Regions from separate parts of the Paenibacillus sp. QJM3NY_38 genome, predicted to be linked through region 2. Evidence: riboswitches for the same ligand, from Rfam matches in the RefSeq annotation. Region 2 holds a riboswitch; each other region holds the start of a gene.
What was found. Region 2 has a riboswitch for cyclic di-AMP ahead of AC0VZ8_RS02355 (hypothetical protein). Riboswitches for the same ligand answer to the same signal wherever they lie in the genome.

Region 1 (4,055 bases), 3.4 Mb from region 2:
TCTTCGGCCAGACTGGGCTCGGACAAATATTCGATTCCCTCCACCACCATGCAGCGGCAGCGCGCACAAGTTCCTCTTTTGCAAAAAGAGTTCCAGTCCACCTCATTCCGCTCGGCCAGATCAAGCACCGTCATGCCAAGAACAGGCGCCACGCTGCGGCGAACCTCACGGCCTGCAAGTTCAATGATCGGATCCGGTACGGCTTCCATCATCTCTTCCGCTGCAGGGATCGAGGCTTTGTCTCCGCTATCCCCGCCCTTTTTCTTCTTCCAGAATTTAAACACCCGTATTATCCCCCTATGCATGTCATCATCAGGTTATGTATCAAATCCTTCATTTATTATACTGGAAAGTTTAAAAATTCAACATGCTTACTCTTATCGATTCTATGACATTGACATCATGGAATTGGAACTCTATGAAAATTTTGCTATACTAACGTATGCTAGACCCAATTCCATATTCTATGAAATCATTCTATTATTTTAATGGATCGGAGGAAATACATAAGCATGCTGCACAAACAAATAGGAAAAACAGCTGCTGCTGCCGTTCTTGCCTTATCCCTGCTCGGCATCACCCCCCATGTTAGCCAGGTACATGCAGAGCCTGCCATATCGGTAAAGCTGGATGACGTTACGCTAACCTTCGATACGGCTCCGCGGGTTGACAAAGGGGTCACCTACGTTCCATTCCGGACGGTTGGAGAAGCACTGGGCATTCAAATCACGTGGAATAGCAAGACGCAAACCGTGAAGGCCATTGGCGAGGTGAAGGGTCAAACGACGGAAGTGCTGCTTCAAGTCGGGAGCTCGAGCGCAACCGTCAACGGTAAAAAAGTGAAGCTGGCCGCTCCCCCTGTCCAGCGGGAAGGCCGCGTTCTGATTCCGCTGAGCTCATTCAGCAGCCAATTCGGCGTTAATGTGGGCTGGAATCAGGCGACTCGCACGGTCTCCCTCGTGTCGCCGCAGCGCGAAATGCATTTGAGAGCCTTTTACGCTTTGCAATCTTTCCAAGAGCGGGATCTCGTAGCCTCCATGAATTCAGTCGCCTTCGGCTGGAGCCGCATTGATCGGGAAGGTCAGTTTACACTTCAAGGCGACGAGTATCGTCTGCCTGCGGCGGCCGGCGACGTTACGCCGCAATCGATTGTGGCAAACGCAGCAGATCGGGAGATTAAACCATATCTTATGGTTTACGCCTTGGACGGAAATGGTGAATTAACCAAAGTTCTGAGCGACAGCAGCCTGCGCCAAAAGTCCATTGAAGGCATCACAGCCGCGGTAGCGGAGAACGGATTTGGCGGAGTTGTGCTTGATTTTGAAGGGCTCGGTTTTAAACTGGATGCGGTGAAACAGCAGAAGCTGCTCAATGATTATGTCAAGCAATTGAAGACAGCATTGCCCCATGACATTGCCCTATCCTTAGCGGTGCCGCCACTGAACAGCGCTTATAAAGGCTATGATTACAAAACACTGGCCTCCATCGCCGATGACCTGATTGTTATGGCTTATCAGTACAATCCGGTCGGAACCAAATCTCAGGTTCCCGAACCGAACAGTATGGTGGACCAAGCGATTCAGTCGGCACTCCAAGCAGGCGTCCCGAAGCAGAAGCTCCTCCTCGGCATCAGCCTATTTAGCGAAACCGCCACTTCCGTGGACGATAAACTCGGCTTGGCCAAACGTTATGACCTGAAAGGTGCTGCTTTTTGGCGCCTAGGCTTGTTCCGCCTCTATAACAATGGAATGGAAGCTGCCGTGAATGCCTCTGTTGTTAAGGAGTAACCGAACACCCCCTTGTGGGATGATAGCTTTTAGTAAGAAAAGCGTCTATCGACGTACCTTCACAGATGACAGACCGCAGTTAGTAGAAGTTTTTCTTGCGATATCAGAAAGTCACAAGCTTCGAAGTTTATACTTTCCAATATCTAAAAAAGAAAGCCTGACAAGGTCATCCCTTTGTCAGGCTTTCTGGTTATGTATCGTACCCTAAATGGCTGCGTTATCCAATTAGCTTGCGCTTCCTACCAGCTTTGCATAGTTTTCTTGACTCAAAACACGACGTGCCGTGACATAACGCGGCTCGTAATAGGAATCGCTAAGCTTGCTGATTCTGACTCCCTTGCTGCTGGAAGCATGTGCAAATTGTCCGTCACCAATGTATACGCCTGCATGGGAAATTCCGCTACCGCTTGTATTGAAGAATACCAAATCTCCAACCCGCAGATCTTCACGATCCACATGTTCGCCCGCTTTAGCCTGGCTTTGGGAAGTGCGCGGAAGATCAATATCGAAATTTCTAAACATGTACAGTATAAATCCGGAGCAATCAAACCCGCTGGTAGTTGTTCCGCCCCATTTGTATGGAGTTCCTACCAATTGCTTCACTTGATACTGAAAATTCGGTTGTTGATCAGCAAATGCTGAAACGGCACCAGAAGAAAAAATAATTGCAGACCCTAGCAAGGTGATGACAAACTTCTTCAAAATATGTTCTCTCCTTCGATGCCTACGGAGTTAGCTAAGGGTTCGGTTGAAGGTTCCCTATACTCTCTATACAAGAGTAATTCACCCAAGACGGTTCCCCCGTTTTCACAAACGAAATTCGGCAAAATTCATTAACGTTTTGTAACCTTCTCTTAATATAGTATACAAGCAAGGATGCTGTCAATCATATCCTAAAAATCTATCGTTTTATGTTCGGAGCTGTCGTAATGATGAAGAATTTCGGTCGGATTTTAGTTCACCCTCTCACTCAGTCATGACAATTATGTAACTCTGTTTTTCTTTTCGCGCTGCTTTTTTAATTAATCTAGCAACTTTTTACAAATCTTTACGTTTACATAATAGAATGAAATTAAAGAGGTGATCCATCACTTATGAGTCAAATAACGATGGCAGAAGCACTAGCTGTCCGGGCAGCAATTAACCGTCTCATCAATCAGTTGATGTCGGAACGCTTGAACAATAGCAGCACGATCATTGAAAAAGGGGAGACGGCGGAATACCCTACGCGCAGCGTGGATGCCATTACGGAAGAAATCGAAGCGGCCTCGGCGGATTATAGGAAGCTGGATTTGCTGATGGCAATCTCCAATACCACGCAGACTATTCCCTGGAACGGCTCCGACATTACGATCATGGAAGCGATCGAGCTGGCCAAACAAATACGCAGCGATATTGGACAGCTTGCCCAACTCGGCTCCCGCAAGAAGCTGGAGCGCCAGAGCAGCCGTGGCAGCGGAGACGGTGCCATAACGCTGTTCAACGTCGCCTTATATGATCCGGAGGCTTATCAGGCGCAAGCCCGCAAGAAGGAACGCGAGGTAACCAAGCTCTCTTCGCTGATTGAGCATGCCAATCATACATCTCTGATTACGTTTGACGCATCCAAGTACATGGAATAGCGACAGCCGCCGGCTCCAAGCCTGCAGGTCACCCCACGTGCGGGTTTGGAGCCGGCGGTTTCCGCCGGCGGGCGGGAAAGTGCGAGCAACCGTTTATTGTTTGTCGGATACAAACAAACCTAACCAGAAACCAAAAAAATCGACTCAAGTGCAAACGGATGACGGTTTACGGTTCACTCCTATCACTTGTTACTTGTTACGGACTTATGACGCAAATAAATGATCGCTCCGTTTCCCGCTCTCTCTATAAATAATTGGAAAGCCGCCCTCAGAAGGGCGGCTTTTGTTGATTTCTCTTTAGCTAGGTAACTTGATACTACGTCGTCATTCCGAGCGCTCTTTCTGGTATCTATTTATCATTGATCCTATTCGTATCATTCTCTTCAGGCCTATGCTACTGGAACAAAGCCGCAGCTCCAACCAGACCAACATCGTCCCGAAGTCCTGCAGGAACGATCTCGTACGTCCCTAAATAGGACGGCATGACCAGCTTATCCGTCATTTCCCGCAGCTGCGGGAACAACAGCTCACCAGCTCTGCTCACACCCCCGCCAATGACGATGCGATCGGGGTTAAAGCTGTGAATGACGTTAACCAGTCCAAGCGCCATGTAATAGATGGCACGATCAATGACCTCCACTGCAAC
Region 2 (4,055 bases):
AGGTTTCTTTACATGTCGTAATCAGAAACGCTCCGACACCGCCTTCGCCTGCGTGAACAGGAGCAGGTAGTCGCGCCCGCCGGCTTTGGAATCGGTCCCGGACATATTGAAGCCGCCAAACGGGTGGATGCCCACCAAGGCGCCGGTGCATTTCCGGTTCAAATACAGGTTGCCGACATGGAAGTCGCGCCGCGCCTGTTCCAGGTGCGCGCGGTTGTTCGAGATCACCGCGCCGGTCAGCCCGTAGTCGGTATTGTTGGCGAATTGGATCGCTTCGTCGAAGGAGGCTGCCTTCGTGAAGGCCACCACCGGACCAAAGATTTCCTCTTGGGAAATACGGGCGGTGCTGTCCACATCAGCAAAAATCGTAGGCTGTATGAAATACCCTTCCGGATCGCCCGGGAATCCGCCCAGTACCAGCTTCCCTTCACTTTTTCCGATTTCGATATAGTCGAGAATTTTACGGTACGCCTTATCGTCAATGACGGGTCCTACCTGAGCCTCGGCATGGGAGGGGCTTCCGATCACCAGCTTTTTGGAGCGTTCGATGACCTTCTGCAGCACGATATCATAGACGTCCTCGTGCACGATGGCTCTGGAGCAGGCAGAGCATTTCTGACCGGAGAAGCCGAATGCGGAAGCGGTAATAGCGTCCGCCGCGAGCTCCAAGTCGGCTTCGTTGTCCACGATGATTGCATCTTTCCCGCCCATTTCGGCGATGACGCGCTTGATCCATCGTTGCCCCGGCTGCGTCTTGGCCGCGCGTTCCTGAATCCGCAGTCCGACGTCGCGTGACCCCGTAAAGCTGATAAACCTGGTCAATGGGTGATCCACCAAATAGTCGCCCACTTCCTGACCCGGGCCAGGCAGGAAATTAACGACACCCGGAGGCAGGCTGACCTCTTCCAGCAGCTCCACGAATTTGGCGGCAATGACCGGGGTGGTGCTCGCCGGCTTCAGTACAACGGTGTTGCCGGAAACGATGGCCGCCGTGGTCATGCCGGCCATAATCGCGAGCGGGAAGTTCCACGGCGGAATGACGATGCCGACGCCAAGCGGGATGTAATAGAGATGATTCTCTTCCTCTTCGTGAACCGTCAGCGGCTGGGGAGCGCTCAGGCGCTGCATTTCGCGTGCATAGAATTCCATGAAATCGATCGCCTCGGCCGTATCCGCGTCGGCTTCGGCACGCGTCTTGCCGGCTTCGAGAGTCATGAGCGCGGAGAACTCGAGCTTGCGCCTCCGCATGATCGCCGCTGCCTTGAACAGATAGCGTGCCCGTTCGCTCGGGTCGGTGTGCTTCCACGTCTCAAAGGTACGCGCTGCCGTCTGGATGGCTTGTTCGGCAAGCTCGGTATCCGCCTGGGACACGACGCCGATGACTTGGCGTTTGCGCGCCGGATTGACCGAATTTGCGGTGCGCTCCGTATGGATTTTGGCACCGCCGATGACCAGGGGGTACGATTGGCCAAGCTCGGCTTCGACCCCGGATAACGCCGCATCGTATAACTTGTTGTTCCACTCGTTGTTGAAGTCCATAAATGGTTCGTTCCGAAAAGATGCTCGCATGGGTGGCCCCTCCTTAACATGATATGATTCGAAGCTTAAGGTCTATGGTCCAGCTGCTGAATGCGTCATGGTGGGGTGTTTAGGATCTTCTGGTGAAAAGCTCTATGTAAGATATGTATGTCTTCCTGCATGCCGTCATGATTTTTGCATATGAGTTAGATAGAGTGCATTTTGGTTTACCTTGCAAAGGGGGCGCGCGCATGGACGGAACCGAGCTTTACCGTAAAGTGATCCTCACGGTGTCCGGCAATAAACTCGTGAAGTGGTTGTCGATCAAGTACGGCCGGAAATTGGCGGGCCGATTCATAGCCGGCGATACCTTGGATGAGGCGCTGGATGAAATTGAGAGGCTGAACGAGAAGGGCATTCTCGTCACGCTGGATCATTTGGGGGAGGGTATCCGGACGCTGGATGAAGCGGCCGGGTATCGGGAGGAGTATTTGAAGCTCGTGGAAGGGATTGCCCAGCGGGGAGTGAAATCGAACGTATCGCTGAAACCGACGCAGATGGGCTTGGCACTGGACCCCGAGAAGGCGTACGAGAACATCAAAATGGTAGCGAAAAAGGCGAAAGAGCACCGCAATTTCGTTCGCCTGGATATGGAGGATTCGCCGTACACCCAGGCGACGATTGATATGACGCTACGGCTCCATAAGGAAGGGCTGACCAACGTGGGGACCGTGATGCAGGCCTACTTGTTCCGTACGGAGGAGGACGTCAAGAATTTAATGCATGCCGGTGTTAATCTGCGGCTCGTGAAGGGGGCGTACAAAGAGCCGGGAACCATCGCCTTTCAGCAGAAGCGGGAGGTTATGGACAACTATAAAAAATTGATCAAAATGCATTTTGATCAGGGAGCCTACGTCGCGATTGCTTCGCACGATGACAACATCATCGACTGGGTGAAGGTGTTTGCCGAGCAGAGCCGTATAGGCAAACAGGAATTTGAGTTTCAGATGCTGTACGGGCTGCGGATGAACGATCAGGCTGCGCTTGCGCAGGACGGCTACCGCATCCGGTGTTATATGCCTTACGGAACGATGTGGTATCCGTATTTTACCCGGCGGCTGGCGGAGAAGCCGGCCAACCTGATAATGGTGCTCAAAAATATGTTCAAGTGAGCGGGGGGAAACAACCAATTGCAATGGAAGCGAGAACGGTAGCTCTTTCTAGCTGCTGTCCTAGAAGGAATAATACGCCTCCGAGCATTCCATCAAGAAGGAACGCTCCAGTGTCAGGCTGCCTAACCGCTTACGGGTGGTGTGCTGTTGCAGATTGGCCTCCAGATCGGCGAGGGCCGATACGGCGAGCTGCATTCGTGCGGATCCCCACTGCTGCTTCTGGGCATAGCGAACGGCCTCGGTCACGGGCATACCTTTGAGCCTCGTAAAGACGGATGCCCAGCGGACCAGATCCGCGAATTCTCTTGTGCTTGGCAGCGCATATTCGGCATACCCGGCCGCGTCTTTGCAGCTGATTTTGAACAACCCGCAGTTCCAATCTCGATTGCTCCAGGGGATAAAGCGTTCAGCCGAGCCCCGGTCGAAACGAAAGATCTCCATATGGCGGATGAGCTCTGCATTTAATGCAGGCGATGCGGTTTCGATGACGGGTGCTAGTGCAGCCTCAATGAATTTCGTCATGATCTACGCTCCTTTATAGGAATGTTATATGCACGGCAAAAAGGCCCGGTGAGCAGAGTAACCCCGCTCTCCAGGCCTATTTATCGTTAGAGGCCCTGCTACAGCGGCCGCTTCGCTTAAGGCTCGGGTGGTGTTCTCTCTCAAAGCGCGCCTACGAGGTTAGCTGACGGATTCGGGCTTGAGAGCACCCTACCGCGACGCCTGATCATCAGGCCTGCGGATTCACCCCATTCACCAACAGAAGCTCCGTTGGCGGTTTTGGTTCCCCCGTCTCCCGATCCGTCGGGAGCTCAGCGTATAACGAATGTTTCGAATAGATGGATGAATCATACGCCGGAGGACTCTAAAAGTAAATGGCCATATGGGACGGATACATTCCGAAAATCGATGAAAACCGTATAAGAAAACGTGTACATTCAGTCGTGTCATCGATTATCATGGCAAAATCTCGGTATCTCGATAGATTACGATAAATGCAAGAAAACAAGAGAAATACATAGTATAGAGAAGAATTCAAGAGATAATGGAGCGAAACCGGTCAGATCCTGTTTGACATAACGCTACATGTGTTTTTGCTCACATTTACTTCCTGCAAGGCCGGACGTATGATACGAACTATGAATTGACGGACATCGGCGGCAGGCATACAGGCAGCCGTTCCATGAAGACCTAAGGCTGTGTGAGAGCTGCCGGGCTCTTGATGGATCGAATCTCAGGCGAGGGCACCATGGGCCTTCGCTGGAAATGCAGGATGATGCGACTCTCACCGCTCGAACCTGATGCTGTGCTGTTTTGCCGGACCTGGATGTTAGTCAATGGCTAATAGAATAACATGCTACTCGT
Region 3 (4,055 bases), 420 kb from region 2:
AATATCATATGGATGTTCGGTACGAGCCTGAGGAGAACAAGCTTAAGGGCAAACAGACACTCACTTGGACTCATCCAGGCAAAAAAAGCGTAAACGAGCTGTACTTTCATCTGTATCCCAATGCATTTGCTTCCAATGACACGACTTTTATGAAGGAATCAGGCGGCAGGCTTCGTTCCGATCCCATGCCAGATGACGGATACGGCTCCATGACCATTACCAGCGTGAAAACAACCGAAGGACTGGCCCTGACCCATCGCCTTCAATTTGTTCAACCCGATGACGGCAACATCAAGGATCACAGCCTTGCCAAGCTAAGGTTGCCTAAACCCATCAAGAGCGGAGAGAGTGTTACCATTCACTTGGAGTTCGAGGTCGAGCTTCCCAAAATATTTGCCCGCATGGGAACCACCGAAAATTTTATTATGGCTGGCCAATGGTTTCCGAAAATTTCGGTCTATGAACCGGCCGGTCTTCGCGGAAGAGCAGAGGAAGGCTGGAATCTTCATCAATACCACGGCAACTCCGAATTCTATTCCAACTTCGGCATTTACAGCGTTCGCATCCGAGTGCCCGAAAATTACATTGTCGCCGCGACCGGTTTCCCTACCAAGCCTGCCCAAAAATCAAACGGGGAAAAAATTTATCAGTTTTACGCGGATGACGTACATGATTTTGCCTGGTCGGCATCGCCGAACTTTGTCACGGCAGAAGAAGCATTCTCCGCACCAGGCGTACCTGGCGTCCGCATCAAGGTGTATCTCGATCCAGCCCATAAAGACTTAAAGGAGCGTTACTTTGATGCCGCCAAGTCGGCACTCGCTTCGTTTGGAAAATGGTACGGAACCTATCCGTATTCCACGTTGTCCATCGTCGTTCCGCCGGAATCGGGCAACGGTGCAGGCGGCATGGAATACCCGACGCTGGTCACCGCCTTCGGTGCCAAGAACGATTCGCCGGGATATGAACTGGAGCGGACCGTTATTCATGAGATCGCCCATCAATATTTTTACGGAATGATCGCAAGTAACGAATTTGAGGAAGCGTGGCTGGACGAGGCCTTTGCAACCTATGCAGAAGAACGAGTAATGGAAAAAGAATACGAGATTACCTCCAATACGGCGGCTCAGGGAGCATCCATTACTTCCCCTGCACCGCTGAAGATGGAATCCTGGAAATACAGCTCTCACGAAAACTACGCACTGAATGTTTATACGAGAGGCAAGCTGGTGCTGCAAGGCATCGAACGGCAGGTCGGTCCACAGATGATGGGTAAGATTATGCATACCTATGCCCAGAAATACCGCTTCAAGCATCCAACCACATCTGACTTTCAGAAAGTCGTCGAGCAAGTAAGCAAAACGTCCTGGCAGTCGTATTTTGACCAATATGTATATGGAAGCCAGATGGCGGATGTCGCCATCGACGTGATCAAAACCAAAAATAAAGGCAAGGCTGAAAATCCTCGGTATGAGTCCACGGTCCAGATTACGAGCAAGGACGGGGATATCACCGATGTGCCGATCGTGTTCGCCTTTGAGGACGGCAAAACGGTGGAACGAACCTGGAGCGGCAAAAACGGCAAAGTTGCTTACACCCTGGAGTACAGCTCTCCGCTCGCCTGGGCCATGGTTGATCCGAAGTACTCCATCGTCCTAGAGAATAAACACATTAATAACTATATGAAGGCAGGAATGGATCCGAAGGTGGTTACACGCTGGAATCTCAGTATTACCAAGCTTGTGGAGACGCTGTTCGGCAGCCTATCATGGTGAGGGGGGAGCACATGAAAAGTTACGCAGGCCAAGGGTGGATCAGTGTTAAAGACCAGCTATACGTCTCGATTCTGCTCTTCTTATACCGTTTGCTGTGGGGATATTGCCTGTACCGACTCGTAAAATCGGCGGTAGTCCCCCTTCTGATGCGATATCCGGATTCCGCCCCTAACGAGCTCAGCCGTCTTTTATTCTTCTACGAGGGCGAGATGAGCCTGTCCTTGAGCAGCACAGTACACACCTACGGATGGCTTCTGGCCGGTTTGCTCCTGATCCGGATGATCCTCACCCCGCTCATTCGGGCCGGCATCTTCTACAACCTTCACCAGGAAGCCAAGGGCGAGCGCGGTTTATTCTTCTTCACTGGCATGCGGAAACTGTGGAAACCCGTAACGCTATTCTATCTGGTTGAGCTTATTCTCACCTTCGCGCCCGGTTACTGGATTCTGCCCAAAATCCTCCCGATTCTGCTGAATGGAATTCAGGAGCCTGTGCTGCTGCTTCATGCACTGCCCTATGCAGCTGGCTGGTTCTTGTACGCCTATCTGATCCGCCTGTTATTGCTCTATATGCAATTTGGCCGTACCGGCGAATCCAGCATGATCAGCTCTATCCATGCGCTCTTCCGCCGCTTGGGCACAGCAATGCTGTTATCCATCACCATCGGCGGATCCGCCTGTGTCATTCTGCTGCTCCTGAGCTCGGCCTCGCTCTTCTGGGCCGGGTTGATCGGCTTAATTATTCAGCAGGCCTCTTATTTCCTGAATGGACTTTTCCAAATTTGGGCAATGTCCGCTCAATATCATTTGTGGAGAGATTCCTCCTCACAGCATCCTTAATGGTTACAATTTGGCACCTAAAATAATGAAACACGCTCGCGAATAAGCTGTAATCAGAAGCGACACGTTTCTATCCCGCGCTAGATTTTACAGAGAATAAGAGTTCATTTATCCTTAATATTACAAATTTCTGAACGCCATATTACAAAAAAACCTGTTCCCTTAAGATGGGGACAGGTTTTTTTGTTTAAAAATAATGTTTCCTCGTTTGCCAAATTGTTAATACTCTGCTAAAATAACGAATATGTTAGTAACAACTTTGTCATCTTTACTGTAACTTTTATGTTAGGAACGTTGTAATTCGCTAACTATGTTGGAACGTCAAACGTCAATGAATGGGTTCATCAACATTTTAAGGAGCCGAATTCCCATAACGATATGGGAAGCGGGGGATCCGTTTTGGGTGAATTGATCTCGCAAGAGAGGGATCATAGGGGACCTTCAACCGAACCCTTAAGCTAACCTCGCAGGCAATGGAAGGAGCTTTTGTTTTGAAAAAGAAGTTAACGGCTGTTTCTCTAGGCCTCGCACTCGCACTCACATTAGGGACCGGAAGCGCTTTCGCCGATTCCAAATTAAATACTGCAATCAAACCAGCCATTGGTGTTTCTTACAAAACAGGTGGAACTACAACGAATGGATTTGACTGCTCCGGATTCACCAGCTATGTTTACAAGAAGCTTGGTCTTAGCCTGCCCCGTACGTCTGCAGCTCAATACAAAGTAGGTACGGCCGTATCCAAGAGCAAACTGAAAGCTGGCGATCTCGTGTTCTTCAACACATCCGGTAGAGGTGTATCTCATGTGGGTATTTATGTCGGGAGCGGCAAATTCGCTCATTCTTCATCTTCGCGCGGTGTCATTATCAGTCCGCTGAGCCAGAGCTATTACGCCAACCGATATGTAGGCGCTAAGAGAATTATGAGTCAGAATACGTACAAATCTGTAGCTGTGAACTACAATTAATGTTGGAACTTAATTGATTTACTCTTACAAGAAAGCCCTGGGTTTATGAGATTGTGCCGATCTCATCCAGCGGCTTTTTTCTTTTGTTGATTGTGCGTATACCTTTATAACGTTCAGCACAGCAAAAAAGTTCCCGCTTTTTCGAAAAAAAATGAAATTTATTATACAAGTTCACTTCAGTTCCACTTCACTTCGCCGTGTCTTCACATCATCTATCCTTTATTTACCCTTCTCTCTCGTCATTAAACACCCATTTTGGAAAAATATTGATTTTCCTTGGTGCTTCGACAGTTAATGCTATTGAAAAATAGCAAAATCCATCAAGAAATAATTGCCAATCTCGCTTGCTGTCTGATAGAATGGACGCAGTAACAACTTTGTCATTAATGTAAGTGCTTTAATATATAGATTGCTATGCCTCCCGGCAACGAAAAGGAGCTTTCCATGCTGAAGAAAACATTATCGACAGCAGCCCT

Region 1: linked by a shared signal. The riboswitch ahead of AC0VZ8_RS20160 (C40 family peptidase) and the one ahead of AC0VZ8_RS02355 (hypothetical protein) in region 2 are both predicted to bind cyclic di-AMP.
Region 3: linked by a shared signal. The riboswitch ahead of AC0VZ8_RS00495 (C40 family peptidase) and the one ahead of AC0VZ8_RS02355 (hypothetical protein) in region 2 are both predicted to bind cyclic di-AMP.

What each region holds. Positions count from the first base shown of each region.
Region 1 is NZ_CM149665.1:4,383,431-4,387,485, forward strand. It holds gene AC0VZ8_RS20150 (2Fe-2S iron-sulfur cluster-binding protein) at 1-284, opposite strand, end outside; gene AC0VZ8_RS20155 (stalk domain-containing protein) at 513-1,787, shown strand; gene AC0VZ8_RS20160 (C40 family peptidase) at 2,013-2,489, opposite strand; cyclic di-AMP (ydaO/yuaA leader) riboswitch at 2,493-2,623, opposite strand; gene AC0VZ8_RS20165 (hypothetical protein) at 2,882-3,409, shown strand; gene AC0VZ8_RS20170 (ROK family protein) at 3,804-4,055, opposite strand, start outside.
Region 2 is NZ_CM149665.1:521,625-525,679, forward strand. It holds gene pruA (L-glutamate gamma-semialdehyde dehydrogenase) at 22-1,569, opposite strand; gene AC0VZ8_RS02350 (proline dehydrogenase family protein) at 1,770-2,690, shown strand; gene AC0VZ8_RS02355 (hypothetical protein) at 2,751-3,212, opposite strand; cyclic di-AMP (ydaO/yuaA leader) riboswitch at 3,345-3,518, opposite strand.
Region 3 is NZ_CM149665.1:102,385-106,439, reverse strand. It holds gene AC0VZ8_RS00505 (M1 family metallopeptidase) at 1-1,775, shown strand, start outside; gene AC0VZ8_RS00500 (hypothetical protein) at 1,787-2,614, shown strand; cyclic di-AMP (ydaO/yuaA leader) riboswitch at 2,963-3,102, shown strand; gene AC0VZ8_RS00495 (C40 family peptidase) at 3,106-3,579, shown strand; gene AC0VZ8_RS00490 (C40 family peptidase) at 4,027-4,055, shown strand, end outside.